DNA from 3 places in the Aliiglaciecola sp. SL4 genome. Region 2 is predicted to be linked to each of the others. Evidence: predicted binding sites of a transcription regulator. Region 2 holds the regulator's gene; each other region holds the start of a gene.
What was found. Region 2 encodes FNR, which switches genes on or off when oxygen is low (the NO sensors DNR and NnrR bind a similar motif). Its sites were predicted from a motif close to TTGATCTAGATCAA; they were not measured.
Positions count from the first base shown of each region.

Region 1: hemN (oxygen-independent coproporphyrinogen III oxidase) is a predicted target of FNR. The motif match lies at 2,433-2,446, and genes of this name have one in related genera.
Region 3: gltA (citrate synthase) is a predicted target of FNR. The motif match lies at 1,856-1,869, and genes of this name have one in related genera.

Region 1 is NZ_JBGOSE010000011.1:112,878-117,170, reverse strand. Features, by position in the region: gene AB6T38_RS15240 (substrate-binding periplasmic protein) at 1-721, opposite strand, end outside; gene AB6T38_RS15235 (TonB-dependent receptor) at 917-2,332, shown strand; gene hemN (oxygen-independent coproporphyrinogen III oxidase) at 2,507-3,874, shown strand; gene AB6T38_RS15225 (DUF58 domain-containing protein) at 3,897-4,293, opposite strand, start outside.
Region 2 is NZ_JBGOSE010000002.1:36,960-41,252, forward strand. Features, by position in the region: gene ttcA (tRNA 2-thiocytidine(32) synthetase TtcA) at 1-277, opposite strand, end outside; gene uspE (universal stress protein UspE) at 413-1,345, opposite strand; gene fnr (fumarate/nitrate reduction transcriptional regulator Fnr) at 1,459-2,196, opposite strand; gene AB6T38_RS03890 (sulfite exporter TauE/SafE family protein) at 2,222-2,887, opposite strand; gene ccoS (cbb3-type cytochrome oxidase assembly protein CcoS) at 2,884-3,069, opposite strand; gene AB6T38_RS03900 (heavy metal translocating P-type ATPase) at 3,082-4,293, opposite strand, start outside.
Region 3 is NZ_JBGOSE010000002.1:302,513-306,805, forward strand. Features, by position in the region: gene sdhA (succinate dehydrogenase flavoprotein subunit) at 1-944, opposite strand, end outside; gene sdhD (succinate dehydrogenase, hydrophobic membrane anchor protein) at 944-1,291, opposite strand; gene sdhC (succinate dehydrogenase, cytochrome b556 subunit) at 1,285-1,659, opposite strand; gene gltA (citrate synthase) at 2,059-3,339, shown strand; gene AB6T38_RS04990 (DUF3429 domain-containing protein) at 3,515-3,940, shown strand; gene AB6T38_RS04995 (phosphomannomutase CpsG) at 4,035-4,293, opposite strand, start outside.

The sequences.
Region 1 (4,293 bases), on a different contig from region 2:
CAGTAGTGACTGTAAAGCCATGTTCAACAATGTAGTTATCTAACCCTTTTCTACGCAACATTGATGCTCCCACAAAACTATCTTCTATAAACCCGTCAATATCCATATCGAGTAATCGAGCAATATTTAATTCCCCCATTATACTGCTTACGAAGTTCTTAGATGACGCTTTACTATCTTGCAAAATGGTGATCTGTGGCCCGTAATAGTAATCACCTACAACGCCAATTTTGCTGCCATTGGCAATAAACTCATCTATATCATTATAGGCGGCACGCTTTTTATCATCATTGCGTATATATAAAGAAAACTGTTCGGTGCGGTAAGGCTCACTAAAATACGCAAACTCTTCCCGTGCAGGGGTTTTAGACGCGCCAATAAGTATGTCGACGTTACCCGAGCGCAAATCTTCCAATAAGGATACCCAAGTGCCTTGCACGTAAGATACAGAGCAACCCATTTCATTTAGCACTCCAGTGACAATATGAATATCGACGCCACTTACCTCGCCATCAACGTTGATATACTGGTAAGGTTCCCAGACATCAAAGCCTAAACTATATGAACAAGATGGATATTCAACGTTGTTCTCAGCGGATTGTTCAGTTTCTTTCAAGGGTTGTTCTTCAGATGTTTGACTTGACAACTTTGCCTGTTGTGGACTGCATGCAATTAAGGCAAAAGACAAACTCATTACTAATAGCATTTTAAGCGTTTTCATAATGGTGTCCTCCATAAATAATCCACCTTAAGTTTAAGCGAGATTTCCAATTTTGCTATTTTCGATGTCCTTATACTCACACTAAAACTAAAGTACTGATGTAAGTTTCAGTTATTTAATACAAATTTTCTCTGTAACTCTTTTTGCGGATATTCTACTATTCTTCTGAGAAGCACATCAGTTGGGGTAAAATCAATGGATAAACAAGTCAGTTCTAGATCAACTAGTCAAAAAGCACTACGAATTAACCTCGACGAAAAAAAATATGGGACTATTGTTGAAATAGGCGCTGGGCAAGAGGTTGCCAGACAATTTTTTATTGCTGGTGCAGCAGCCGGGACAATAGCAAAAACTATGTCAGCCTATGACATGGTTTTTTCAGATGCTATCTACGGAGTGCAACAAGATGGGCGTTATGTGAGTCAAGCCCGTGTTCAAGCGATGATGGAACAAGAGTTCGACTTAGTTGTCGATCGAGTAGGTAATATTCGCTCTAAAAGTTCACGTTATTTTGCTTATGCAGCTACGGTGGCAGCGAAAAGTTTTGGCCGCAAAAACGAATGTCATGCGTGGCTAGGGGTTCGTATTCAAATGTACCCTGGTGCAGAACCTTCTGATATTAAAGTCCATGTGCGTATGCTTGATGATAATGCAGAAGCGCAACAACAAGCATTAGGCGTGATTGGTGTGAATTTAATATACGCTGCTTATTTCTATTTTGAAGATCCAAAAATGATTATCGATTCACTCACCGATAACATGAAACCCAATCGAGTTGAAATTGACTTTATCGACTTCAAAGGCCCCTACTTCCTTGATGCAGATAATCGAATTAAAAATTTGCACCTGATCCGCAGCTGGAAAACCCGCGCAGTCATGTTCAAACCGGATGGAAGTGTGGCGATCCCAGCAGAACTGCTGTACAAAAAGAATATTCTCACCATTCGAGGTTCATTCAGGCCAGTAACTAAGCTCAATGTCGATATGATTGAACAAGGCCAAACATCTTTTTACGAATTAAAAGGTGTGGATAAATCGAATACAGCGGTCATTGCAGAAATATCCTTAAATGATATGAAAGGGAATGACGCGCAAATGCCTGAAAAAGACATAGTCGCGCGAGTACAACTGCTTAACTCTTTAGGTTATAACGTGATGGTGTCAGACTATACTCGTTATTTCTCGTTACGAGCTTATTTCCGTCAATACACCAAGATGCAAATAGGCATTGTGGTGGGTATGGTAAATATCAAACAGATTTTTGATGAAGCCAGCTATAAAGGTGTTGAAGGCGGAATAATGGAAGGCTTCGGAAAACTGTTTCCGGACAATACCCGCATGTATATCTATCCAGAGATAGATGAAAATGGCGAACTCAATGACTTCACCTTGGTAAAAGTTCCAGAGCATCTACGCTTCCTTTATCGACATCTACTGGAAAATGGTTTCCTTGCCGGAATTGAATGCAGTGATAGCGAATTATTTTCAATCTATTCCCGAGATTTATTGAGGCAACTACCCTTAGGTCGCGGGGAGTGGGAAAGTGCAGTTCCCGAAAGTGTTGCTGAGGAAATTATAGCGAATAAGTTTTTTGGTTACCGTGAACGTTAAAGTTTTAATCATTTGATAGGCATAAAAATGGCAGTTAATCTGCCATTTTTCACTTTTACTCCCTTGCCAATTTAACCACAATTTTCAAGTTGGCAAAATATTGCGCAAGATCAATAAAGCTCAAATGTAAAAAAACTAAACTGCAATAACTAAATGATTATTGCGAATTACACCATGAACTCAAAACGATTCTTCGACCCCAATTTACTTGAAAAATACAACACAAATGGGCCACGTTATACCTCCTACCCTACGGCATTGTCCTTTAGTGAATCTTTTTACAATGATGATTTAATCAAAGCGGTAAAGACTTCACCGAATACGGATCTGTCACTTTATATTCATATCCCCTTTTGTCACAGTCTATGTTACTACTGTGGATGCAACAAAGTTGTCACCCGCCACCCAGAAAAGGCGGAGGATTATATGTTTCATTTACTGGCTGAAATTACTCAGCGTCAGGAGTTGTTTAAGAAGCACGTAGTTCGTCAAATTCATTTAGGAGGAGGTACCCCAAGTTTCTTAAGCAAACAACAGCTTTCAAACTTAATAGCGGTATTGAAAAGTCACTTCAAACTTAGCGAAGACGTAGAGATTGGTATAGAAATAGACCCTAGAAACTTAACCTTAGATTACATTGACCACCTTGCTAATATTGGTTTTAACCGACTCAGTATCGGTGTTCAAGATATTGATCCCCAGGTGCAAAAAGCTATAAATAGGGTGCAATCTACAGAATTGATCGAACAAATTGTTGAACGAGCAAATAAAATTGGCTTTAACTCAGTTAATTTAGATCTGATTTATGGGCTTCCCCATCAAACCCCAGAACGATTTGAACGCACTGTTGATAAAGTAATTCAAATGGGTGTGCAAAGAATATCTCTGTTTAGTTATGCCCATTTACCGGAACGCTTTCCTGCCCAACGAAAACTGCGTGATGAGTGGCTGCCTAATGCAAATCAAAAACTGGAACTGATGAAGTTAGCAATTGAACGTTTTCTAGATGCAGGTTATAACATGATTGGTATGGATCATTTTGCTAAACCAAATGACGAACTAGCCAAGGCGCAAAAGCAACAAAAACTGCACCGTAATTTTCAAGGCTACACCACCCACGCAGATTGTGATCTACTTGGTTTTGGAGTGTCCGCAATCAGCAATATCGGCGATTGTTTCAGTCAAAACTACAAACAATTAGGCGAGTATTATCAAGGATTAAATGAAACCCATAGTGCGGTTCACAAAGGCGTCAAATTAAACCTTGATGACCAAATAAGAGGCTTCGTTATTAGCCAATTAATGTGTAACTTCTCCCTAGATAAATCCCAAGTGGAAAACCTGTATGACATCCAGTTTGACCATTATTTCAAGCACAGTTTGCGTGCTTTACAGCCATTTGAGGAAGATAATCTAATTGAAAACTCAGCCACGAAAATTGTCGTTAAAGACAAAGCTAGGCTACTGATCCGTAATATTTGTATGAGCTTTGATGCCTATATTAAGAATCAGCAAATAGGTCGCTATTCTCGGGTGATATAAAGCAATATAATCAAGGTAAGTCTTACAGTAAACCGGCCTTCTTAATACTCAAATACGTGTTTAGCACATTGGGTGTTAGGTGGGAAGCTGGTGCATTGATACAAATCACGCCTTCTCGTTTTAGCCGTTGAACATTACGATCTATGGACTTTTTAATTTTATGGGCTGACGCATATACAATGGCGTCCTCGAAAGTTTCTACAGAGTGATCATCTATCTGTTTATAGATGGGTTCTTCGATACTGATCACCGCAACTAAATGCTTGCCTTTGAGTAATTCTACCGCTTTAAGTAAATCGTCAAAATCTTCATCTCGCAGACAACTAACTAAGAGTATCAATGCCCGCTTAGGTTGTTTGACTAACAACTCCTGTGCTGCGCTTAGGTAATCACTGGCAATCTTTTGAGGATATAGGTCA
Region 2 (4,293 bases):
GTACTTGTAAATTTTCTAAGTATCTTGGAAGTACATCCGCGGGGAAGCCAGGTTGTTTTTGATCTAAATTAACCGCAATAATTTCAAACTTTATAGGGGCAATTCTTTTTAGAAACATCAAAATATCGAGCATAGTGTAACTGTCTTTACCGCCAGACAGGCAAACCATCACTTTATCGCCATCCTCGATCATGTTGAAATCGGCGATTGCTTTACCTACATTTCGTCTTAAGCGCTTTTGAAGTTTATTGAAACTGTATTTTTTACTCTCAGACAGAGACTCGATCTTACTCATTATATTCCTAGAAAACATTGCAATCAGCGCAGATTATACCTGTCCTCATAAAGGACATAAACACTCTAATTTCAAATGTTTTAGGTAAAGTTCTGCTCTGATATTGCTAATGTATTACTAGTGCTTGAGTGGACACTCAAAACCTTCAGGTTTTATGGCTAAAACATCACAATTGAGAGAGTCGATCGTGTGTTCAGCGGTATTACCAATAAGAGCTGCGGTAATCCCTGTTCGACCTACAGTTCCAATCACTACTAACTCTGCATCTATGGTTTTAGCAACTGATGGGATCACATCTTCAGGTAAACCTTCACTTAGATGCTGGTTTTCTTGAGGTATATTGAATTGTTGTGCATGTTCAAGCATACATTTAGCATGATGCTGCTTGACTGATTCCGTATAACCAACGGGATCAAACTCTGGAATTTCTATGGCAATATTCACCGGTGTCCCAGGGTAAGAGTTAACAAGGTTGACTTTGCCTTCTAATAAATCAGCCATCATCCCTGCAGTTTTCGTAATGGTTCTATTTAAACTATGGTGCTCATCATCTTCGCTACCCACATCTACAGCCGCTAAAATGTTGCCATTGCTTGGCCAGTCATGTTCTTTGACAAGCAATACAGGCACGGGTGATTTTCTTAATATATGCCAATCGGTAGGGGTGAAAATAACCGATTTCAAGGTGTCGTGCTCGTGAGTGCCTTTTACAATTAAGTCATAACTGTGGTCAATCACCTCAAATAAGACACTTTCATAAGGACGATTATGCCAAACTACTTTGATATCTACAGAGGTTGAAGAGTTAGCTGACAAGGGCTCAACGATATTGGCTAGCCAATCAGTTTTATCATCCACCACAGCTTGGCGCATTGTTTCTCGTTCATCTACGGTTAACATAGTGGTCATTTCATACGAGAAATCGTAAATGGAAAGAAAGGCAGTAACACTTGCCCCCGTTTTTTGTGCCAGTAAGAGAGCACGTTTAAACGCTTTCTGATCATCAGTGGTCGGGTCTACAACGGCTAGTATTTTGTTAAATATGGACATTAGTTAACTCCCTTGAAAGGTTTACACTTACAACTTAAGTGTATGGGTAATTTAGCTATTTTGCCAGTTAACCGACTATTTGTTTTGACCTAAATCAACTTAACAGGAAAGGCTTATCCGCAGGCTTTATTCTGCAAAACATGTTCACCGAGTTTAGTTCTAAGGGTGGATAAATCGAGGAGCTGGATAAATTTGCCATCTACTTTTATGATATTTTCTTTTTGAAAACGGGTTAATAAACGGCTCACGGTTTCTACGGTAAGACCTAAATGGTTACCTATTTCGTTGCGCGTCATGGTTAAGTTGAACTCTGTTTCCGAAAAACCACGAGAGTGAAAGCGGTCAGATAAATTAACCAAAAAATGTGCAAGACGTTCCTCTGCGGTACGTTTATTCAATAGCATCATCATACTATGGTCTTGGTTTATTTCCGTGCTCATGATCTTAAGCACTTCTTTACGTAAAGACGGAAGTTGCTCGCTCATAGTATCAAGCTTGTCATAGGGTAACTCACACACCATAGAGGTTTCCATGGCTTGGTTGTAACTTTGGTAACTGTCTGAAAAGAGTCCGTCGAAACCAACAATATCACCAGGAAAATGAAACCCGGTTATCTGTTGTTCTCCATCAGGGGAGGTAATATAGGATTTAAATGAACCTGTTCTTACCGCAAATAAGGAGGTGAATTTCTGCCCTGGAATAGTGAGCTGATCATTTTTATGCAAAGGACGTTTACGCTCGATTATCTCATCCAAACTTTCCATTTCTGTTTGGTTCAGGGCTACGGGGATGCAAAGGTGGTTAAAACTGCAATTTTGGCAGCGAATACTGAACTTGTTCGAATCAGACATTAGATAATTCCACTTAATTCATTCGTTACCAATTATGAATCCCTTGGTAACATAAAATCAAGCCAAATAAACATAATAAAACTGCGACGCTACGTTTTACTAAGGATTGTGTTAACCAACTTCTGATTTGAGTGGCGCTAGCTCCCATTGCTAACATAATAGGCAGTGTGCCTAAACCAAAACAAAACATGGTCAACGCACCTTGTACGGCGCTGCCAGTGGAAACACTCCAGGTTAATGTTGAATATACTAATCCGCAGGGCAGCCAACCCCAAATCACACCATAGGGTACGGCATACATAGGGTGTTTAAAGGGAATAAAACGTTTTGACAACGGACTGATTTTACGCCAAAAAATAGCACCAACTTTTTCGACCTTGGTGAGCAATTTAGACCATTGACCCACATAAAGCCCCAGTAATACCATAAATACCCCACCAAACAGGGTGAGTACTTGTGGGTTGATGAAAGATTGGGTTGTGACAACTTGCCCTAAAAGTCCGGCGATAGCGCCAGCAACACTGTAGGATAAAATACGTCCTGTATTATAAGCGATTAAAAATGGCCATTGTGACTGATTTTTTGGCAAGGCAAAGGTAAATGAGGTAACAATACCGCCGCACATCCCTGCACAATGTACACTACCTGCAAGACCAATTAAAATCGCTGAGAACCAGCTGATATCGTTCATTCTTTATCAGTTTTAGGGGTTTTTTGTGGTGCTTTTTTGTCTACGTCATCATCGAATAAAATGTTGTAACCTTGACGTTCTAAATCTTCAAATTGATTTGACTTAACTGCCCAAAAAAAGATCCCGATAGCTAACAAAACGAGCAGTATAGCGATGGGGATTAATACATAAATAATACTCAATTTAGTTTCCTATTAACGGAGCAGACGAATTGAATTTGCTACTACAATGATTGAACTTAAAGACATACCGATAACGGCCATCCATGGGCTTAAGTATCCAGCCACTGCAAGAGGAAGAATAAGTGCGTTGTAACCTATAGCCCAGACCATATTCTGTTTAATCTTATGGCGTACCTTGATTGCCATACTAACAGCAAATTTTACATTACTTAATTTCGAATTTAATAAAATGATATCGGCTGAACGTTTCGCCATGTCACTCGCGTCACCTACTGCAATAGATACATCGGCAGCCGCTAATACAGGCGCGTCATTAATACCATCTCCAATCATCAACACTTTATGTCCATCAGCTTGTAAACTTTGGATGTAATTGAGTTTTTGTTGAGGAGTTTGCCTAAAATACACATTGGGAATTCCCAAGGCGTTGGCAACCGAGGTAGCACTTGTTTCGGCGTCACCACTTAACATCACTAATTGTTTGCTACTCAGGTCATTGACGAGCTGTTTAGCGTCTTTTTTGACTACATCTTTTACCGTGAATGCGGCGATTAATTGTTTGCCTAATTGCAAATACACGCGAGAGTCATCAGGGTTTACTGGCAAATTTAATTTATCATCTAAAATGCTTAAATTACCAATCTTTACAATTTGTGATTGATAGGTACCTTGCAAGCCTTTGCCAGCAATGGTGTCTACGTGATTAACCTCTAGAGGCGTTTTGGATTGAAACGCTTGGGAGATTGGATGTTTAGAATACTGCTCGATGCCAGCCGCTAAGTTGAATACAAAATTTTCGTCTGAATGATTAAATAGCTCAACTTCACTTACACTAAAGTGACCATTAGTGAGGGTACCTGTTTTATCAAAAATTACCGTATCGACATCAGGCATGACGTCAATTATATTTGCTCTTTTTACCAATAAACCATATTGGTTTAACTTTGCTATGGCGCTAGTTAATGCCGTGGGGGTTGCTAAGCTTAATGCACAAGGGCAGGTGGCGACTAAAATCGATATGGCCACCCAAAATGCCCGATCTGGTTGATAAGCTAACCAACCGAAATAACTAATCAGAGTAATTCCTAGAACAATTACAATAAAATATTTTGAGGCTACATCAGCATACACTGCAGCCTTGGGTTTATCGGCAAGGGCTAATTCTTGCAAACGTAGTATTTTATTTACTAAGGATAATTTAAGTTCATTTTCAACTTCTATTTC
Region 3 (4,293 bases), 270 kb from region 2:
AGCTTAAGTTTAATGTGAGTACCCCAAGGACCGTCACAACCACGCCCCTCACGAATCTCGGTCATCATTGAACGAGCAACAACGTCACGACCCGCCAAATCTTTCGCGTTTGGTGCATAACGTTCCATAAAGCGTTCGCCGTCTTTGTTTAGAAGGTAACCACCTTCACCACGACAACCTTCGGTTACTAGGGTACCAGCGCCGGCGATACCGGTCGGGTGGAACTGCCACATTTCCATATCTTGAACCGGTACGCCAGCTCGTAATGCCATACCAACACCATCACCAGTGTTAATGTGAGCATTAGTAGTTGAAGCATAGATACGACCTGCTCCGCCTGTAGCTAACACCACCGCTTTAGATTTGAAGTAAACGACTTCACCACTTTCAATGTCAATTGCAGTACAACCTACTACATCACCATTTTGGTTTTTGACTAAATCAAGGGCGTACCATTCACTGAATACTTTCGTTTTATTTTTAACATTTTGCTGATAAAGCAAATGCAATAATGCGTGACCTGTACGGTCAGCTGCCGCTGCAGTACGAGCACCTTGCTCACCACCGAAGTTTTGCGACTGCCCACCGAAAGGACGCTGATAAATTCTGCCGTCTTCAAAACGAGAAAATGGTAATCCCATATTTTCCATTTCAATAATGGCTTCAGGACCTGTTTTACACATATATTCGATAGCATCTTGGTCACCGATATAATCAGAACCTTTAACGGTATCGTACATGTGCCATTCCCAGTTATCTTCGTGGGCATTACCTAACGCTACAGTAATTCCACCTTGAGCAGAAACCGTGTGTGATCGTGTTGGAAATACTTTTGAAAGTAACGCACAGGACTTACCTGATTGAGAAATTTGTAAAGCTGCTCGCATTCCAGCGCCGCCAGCTCCTACTACTACTGCATCGAACTCATGTACCGGAATACTCACTACACACCCCACAAAACAAATAAACCAACTGCAACATAAACAAATGCAATAATGTTAAGAACATATTGTAACGTTGCTCGCAAACCTGGCCCCTTGACATAGTCTGTTAAAACTTGCCAAAGACCAATTCTTACATGATACATAATTGCTACTAGCGTAATGAAAGTGAAAACTTTCATAAATATGCTAGAAAATAAATCTTTCCAAATTTCAAATGTCACCACGGGTGTAGCAATGAAGAAATAGGTCATGTAAAAAGAAAATAAGGTTATGATAAGTGCCGTAGCACGCAGAGTAACAAAATCTTGTACTCCGTTACGTTTTAAACCCGCTTGTTCGGTTACCACAATATAACTCCTATAACGATAGTCACTAATACCCACAAACCAATAGTGGCTTGTGCGCTTAAGTTGCCTGAATCGATTTCTTCCCAGTGACCCATATCCATAATCACGTGACGGATACCGCCAAGGATATGATAGGTCAAGGCGGATAAGGTACCGATAGCAACGAATTTACCAAGAGGCCCTGCCATTACTTCTTGCACTGTATTGAATCCATCTAAGGATGATACAGATACAGCCCACGCCCAGATCACAAAAATCAGAGCGAAGAACATAGCCACACCGGTTGCCCGATGTAAAATAGAAACTATAGCTGAGGGGGGAAAACTTATCGTATTGAGTTGAAGATTGACTGGTCTTTGTTTTTTCACTTTATGTGCCTGTAATCATTGTTGAGGTTTGACGCATTTATTTAAAGTTATTATGTTGTATAGTGCATAAACGAAATAGAGTTAAGCAAGCCCAACTGTTAACGCCTTGTTAATTAACTGTTAAACCTTTAACAACTAAGCGTTTTTTTCATTTAGTGTTGTAAAGTATATCCAGCGTTGAGATTAATTACAATTTTTGTTCTAGATAAAAACAGTTTAATTCTGAATTTGGGTAGTTATGAGTATTCTAGGTACATTTTAAGAATAAATATTAAACATTCATGTATTAAAATTGACTTGAGCTAACTTTCTAAGTACAAATACCACATTTTTTTTCATGGCTGTTATTATTGTATATATTTTTAACAGTTTAAGAACTTAGTCTAAGGAGAACATCTTATGGCAGAAACTAAAGCCATTTTAAAAGTAGGCGACAAAGAAGTAGAACTTCCGGTACTTTCGGGAACTGCTGGGAACGACGTAATAGATGTTCGAGCATTAGGCTCTAGCGGGTACTTCACTTTCGACCCTGGTTTCATGGCTACTGGTTCTTGCGAATCATCCATCACTTTCATTGATGGAGCTAAAGGCGTATTGCTACATAGAGGTTATTCAATTGAAGAATTGGCGAGAGACGCTGATTATATTGAAGTTTGTTACATGTTATTACACGACAAAACGCCAACTTCAGAAGAGTATACTGATTTTAAAAACACCATAACGCGTCACACTTTGGTTCACGATCAATTAACAAATTTCTTTAGAGGCTTCCGCAGAGATGCTCACCCAATGGCCATGTTGTGTGGCACAGTTGGTGCTCTTTCTAGCTTCTATCACGATGACTTGGATATTTCAGATCCTGAACAACGCCTAAGAAGTGCATACCGCTTAATCGCGAAAATGCCGACTTTAGTTGCTATGTGTTACAAATATAACGTTGGTCAACCCTTCGTTTATCCAAGAAATGATTTAAGTTATGCAGAAAACTTCCTAAATATGATGTTTTCTGTACCTGCTGAAAATTATGAAATAAGCCCAGCAGTTTCTCGCGCTATGGATCGTATCTTTACGTTACATGCGGATCACGAACAAAATGCTTCTACTTCAACAGTAAGACTTGCCGGTTCATCTGGTGCTAACCCTTACGCATGTATCGCCGCTGGTGTTGCATCTTTATGGGGACCTGCTCATGGTGGAGCAAATGAAGCATGTTTAAACATGTTACAAGAAATTGGCAGTGTTGACCGTATTCCAGAGTTTATTGATCGCGCTAAAGACAAAAATGACCCGTTCAGATTAATGGGCTTTGGTCATCGCGTATACAAAAACCATGATCCTCGTGCAACTGTAATGCGTGAAAGCTGTCATGAAGTCCTTGAAGAAATGAATATTGACGATCCATTGTTAAATGTAGCAATGGAACTTGAAAAAATTGCATTAAGCGACCCTTACTTCGCTGAGAAGAAGCTTTTCCCGAATGTGGATTTTTATTCAGGTATCATTCTTAAGGCAATAGGTATTCCAACTAACATGTTTACTTGTATTTTTGCCCTAGCAAGAACTGTCGGTTGGGTATCTCATTGGCATGAAATGCTAAGTCAACCTGGTCAAAAAATTGGTCGTCCTCGCCAGCTTTATACTGGTGAAGAGGTAAGAAAATACAACCCAATTAAAAAGTAACCAGTTAGTAATGTTAAAAATAGCGCCTATTGGCGCTATTTTTTTTCCTTTTAATTGACTGTAAACTTACTATTTTACAAAAACTTAGATATCTACGTTAATTTATCTTTAAAATTATGAAACTTGTCGTCATTGTTGACGTAACAAATATATAACATTAAAAAAAGTGATAAAAATGCTTAAATACCACGCCAAAATATTAGGTTACGCAGGATTAATACCCTTTATCATGCTGCCTTTTTTTATACTTTGGGAAACCGTCTCTTACTTTGAAGGCGTAGACTTTTTCATTCAGTATTCTGCAATAATTTTATCATTCTTAGGTGGGGCATTATGGTTTGATGGAATTGACAAAAAACGCTCTGTAGTCTTCTTATATATGGCGATGCTGCCGTCAATTCTAGCTTGGCTAAGTGTAATTTGGTTACCTCCGGTAATCGCGCTAATGACCTTAGCTTGCAGCTATACCCTAGTCATTTTCTACGAGTTTAGACTCTATACCCTCGCCTCATGGTATCGCTCATTGCGTATCCGTCTAACCGCAATTACCATTGGCAGCCATTTAATGATTATTTGGATAATTCAACAAATGTCTCGATAGTTGCCACAATGCCTGTCCCTACCATCATTCATTATCCAAAAAAAATAGCCCATAAGGACTATTTTTATTAACTTTTAACTACTACACAATTGAATTAAGCGCGGATAATCTCCAATAACTCTGCGGTTTTTTCCTCCATCAAGGTAATATCCCCTGAGGATTCAACATTTAATCGGATAACAGGTTCGGTATTCGATTTCCTTAAGTTAAACCGCCAATTACCAAACTCCAATCCTACACCGTCAGTATCATCAATGACCTCTGCCATGGGCTGATATTTTGCTATAACACGAGCAAGTGCAGCATCAGCGTCTTCTAATAAGCTATTAATTTCACCAGAAGATGGGAAAGCT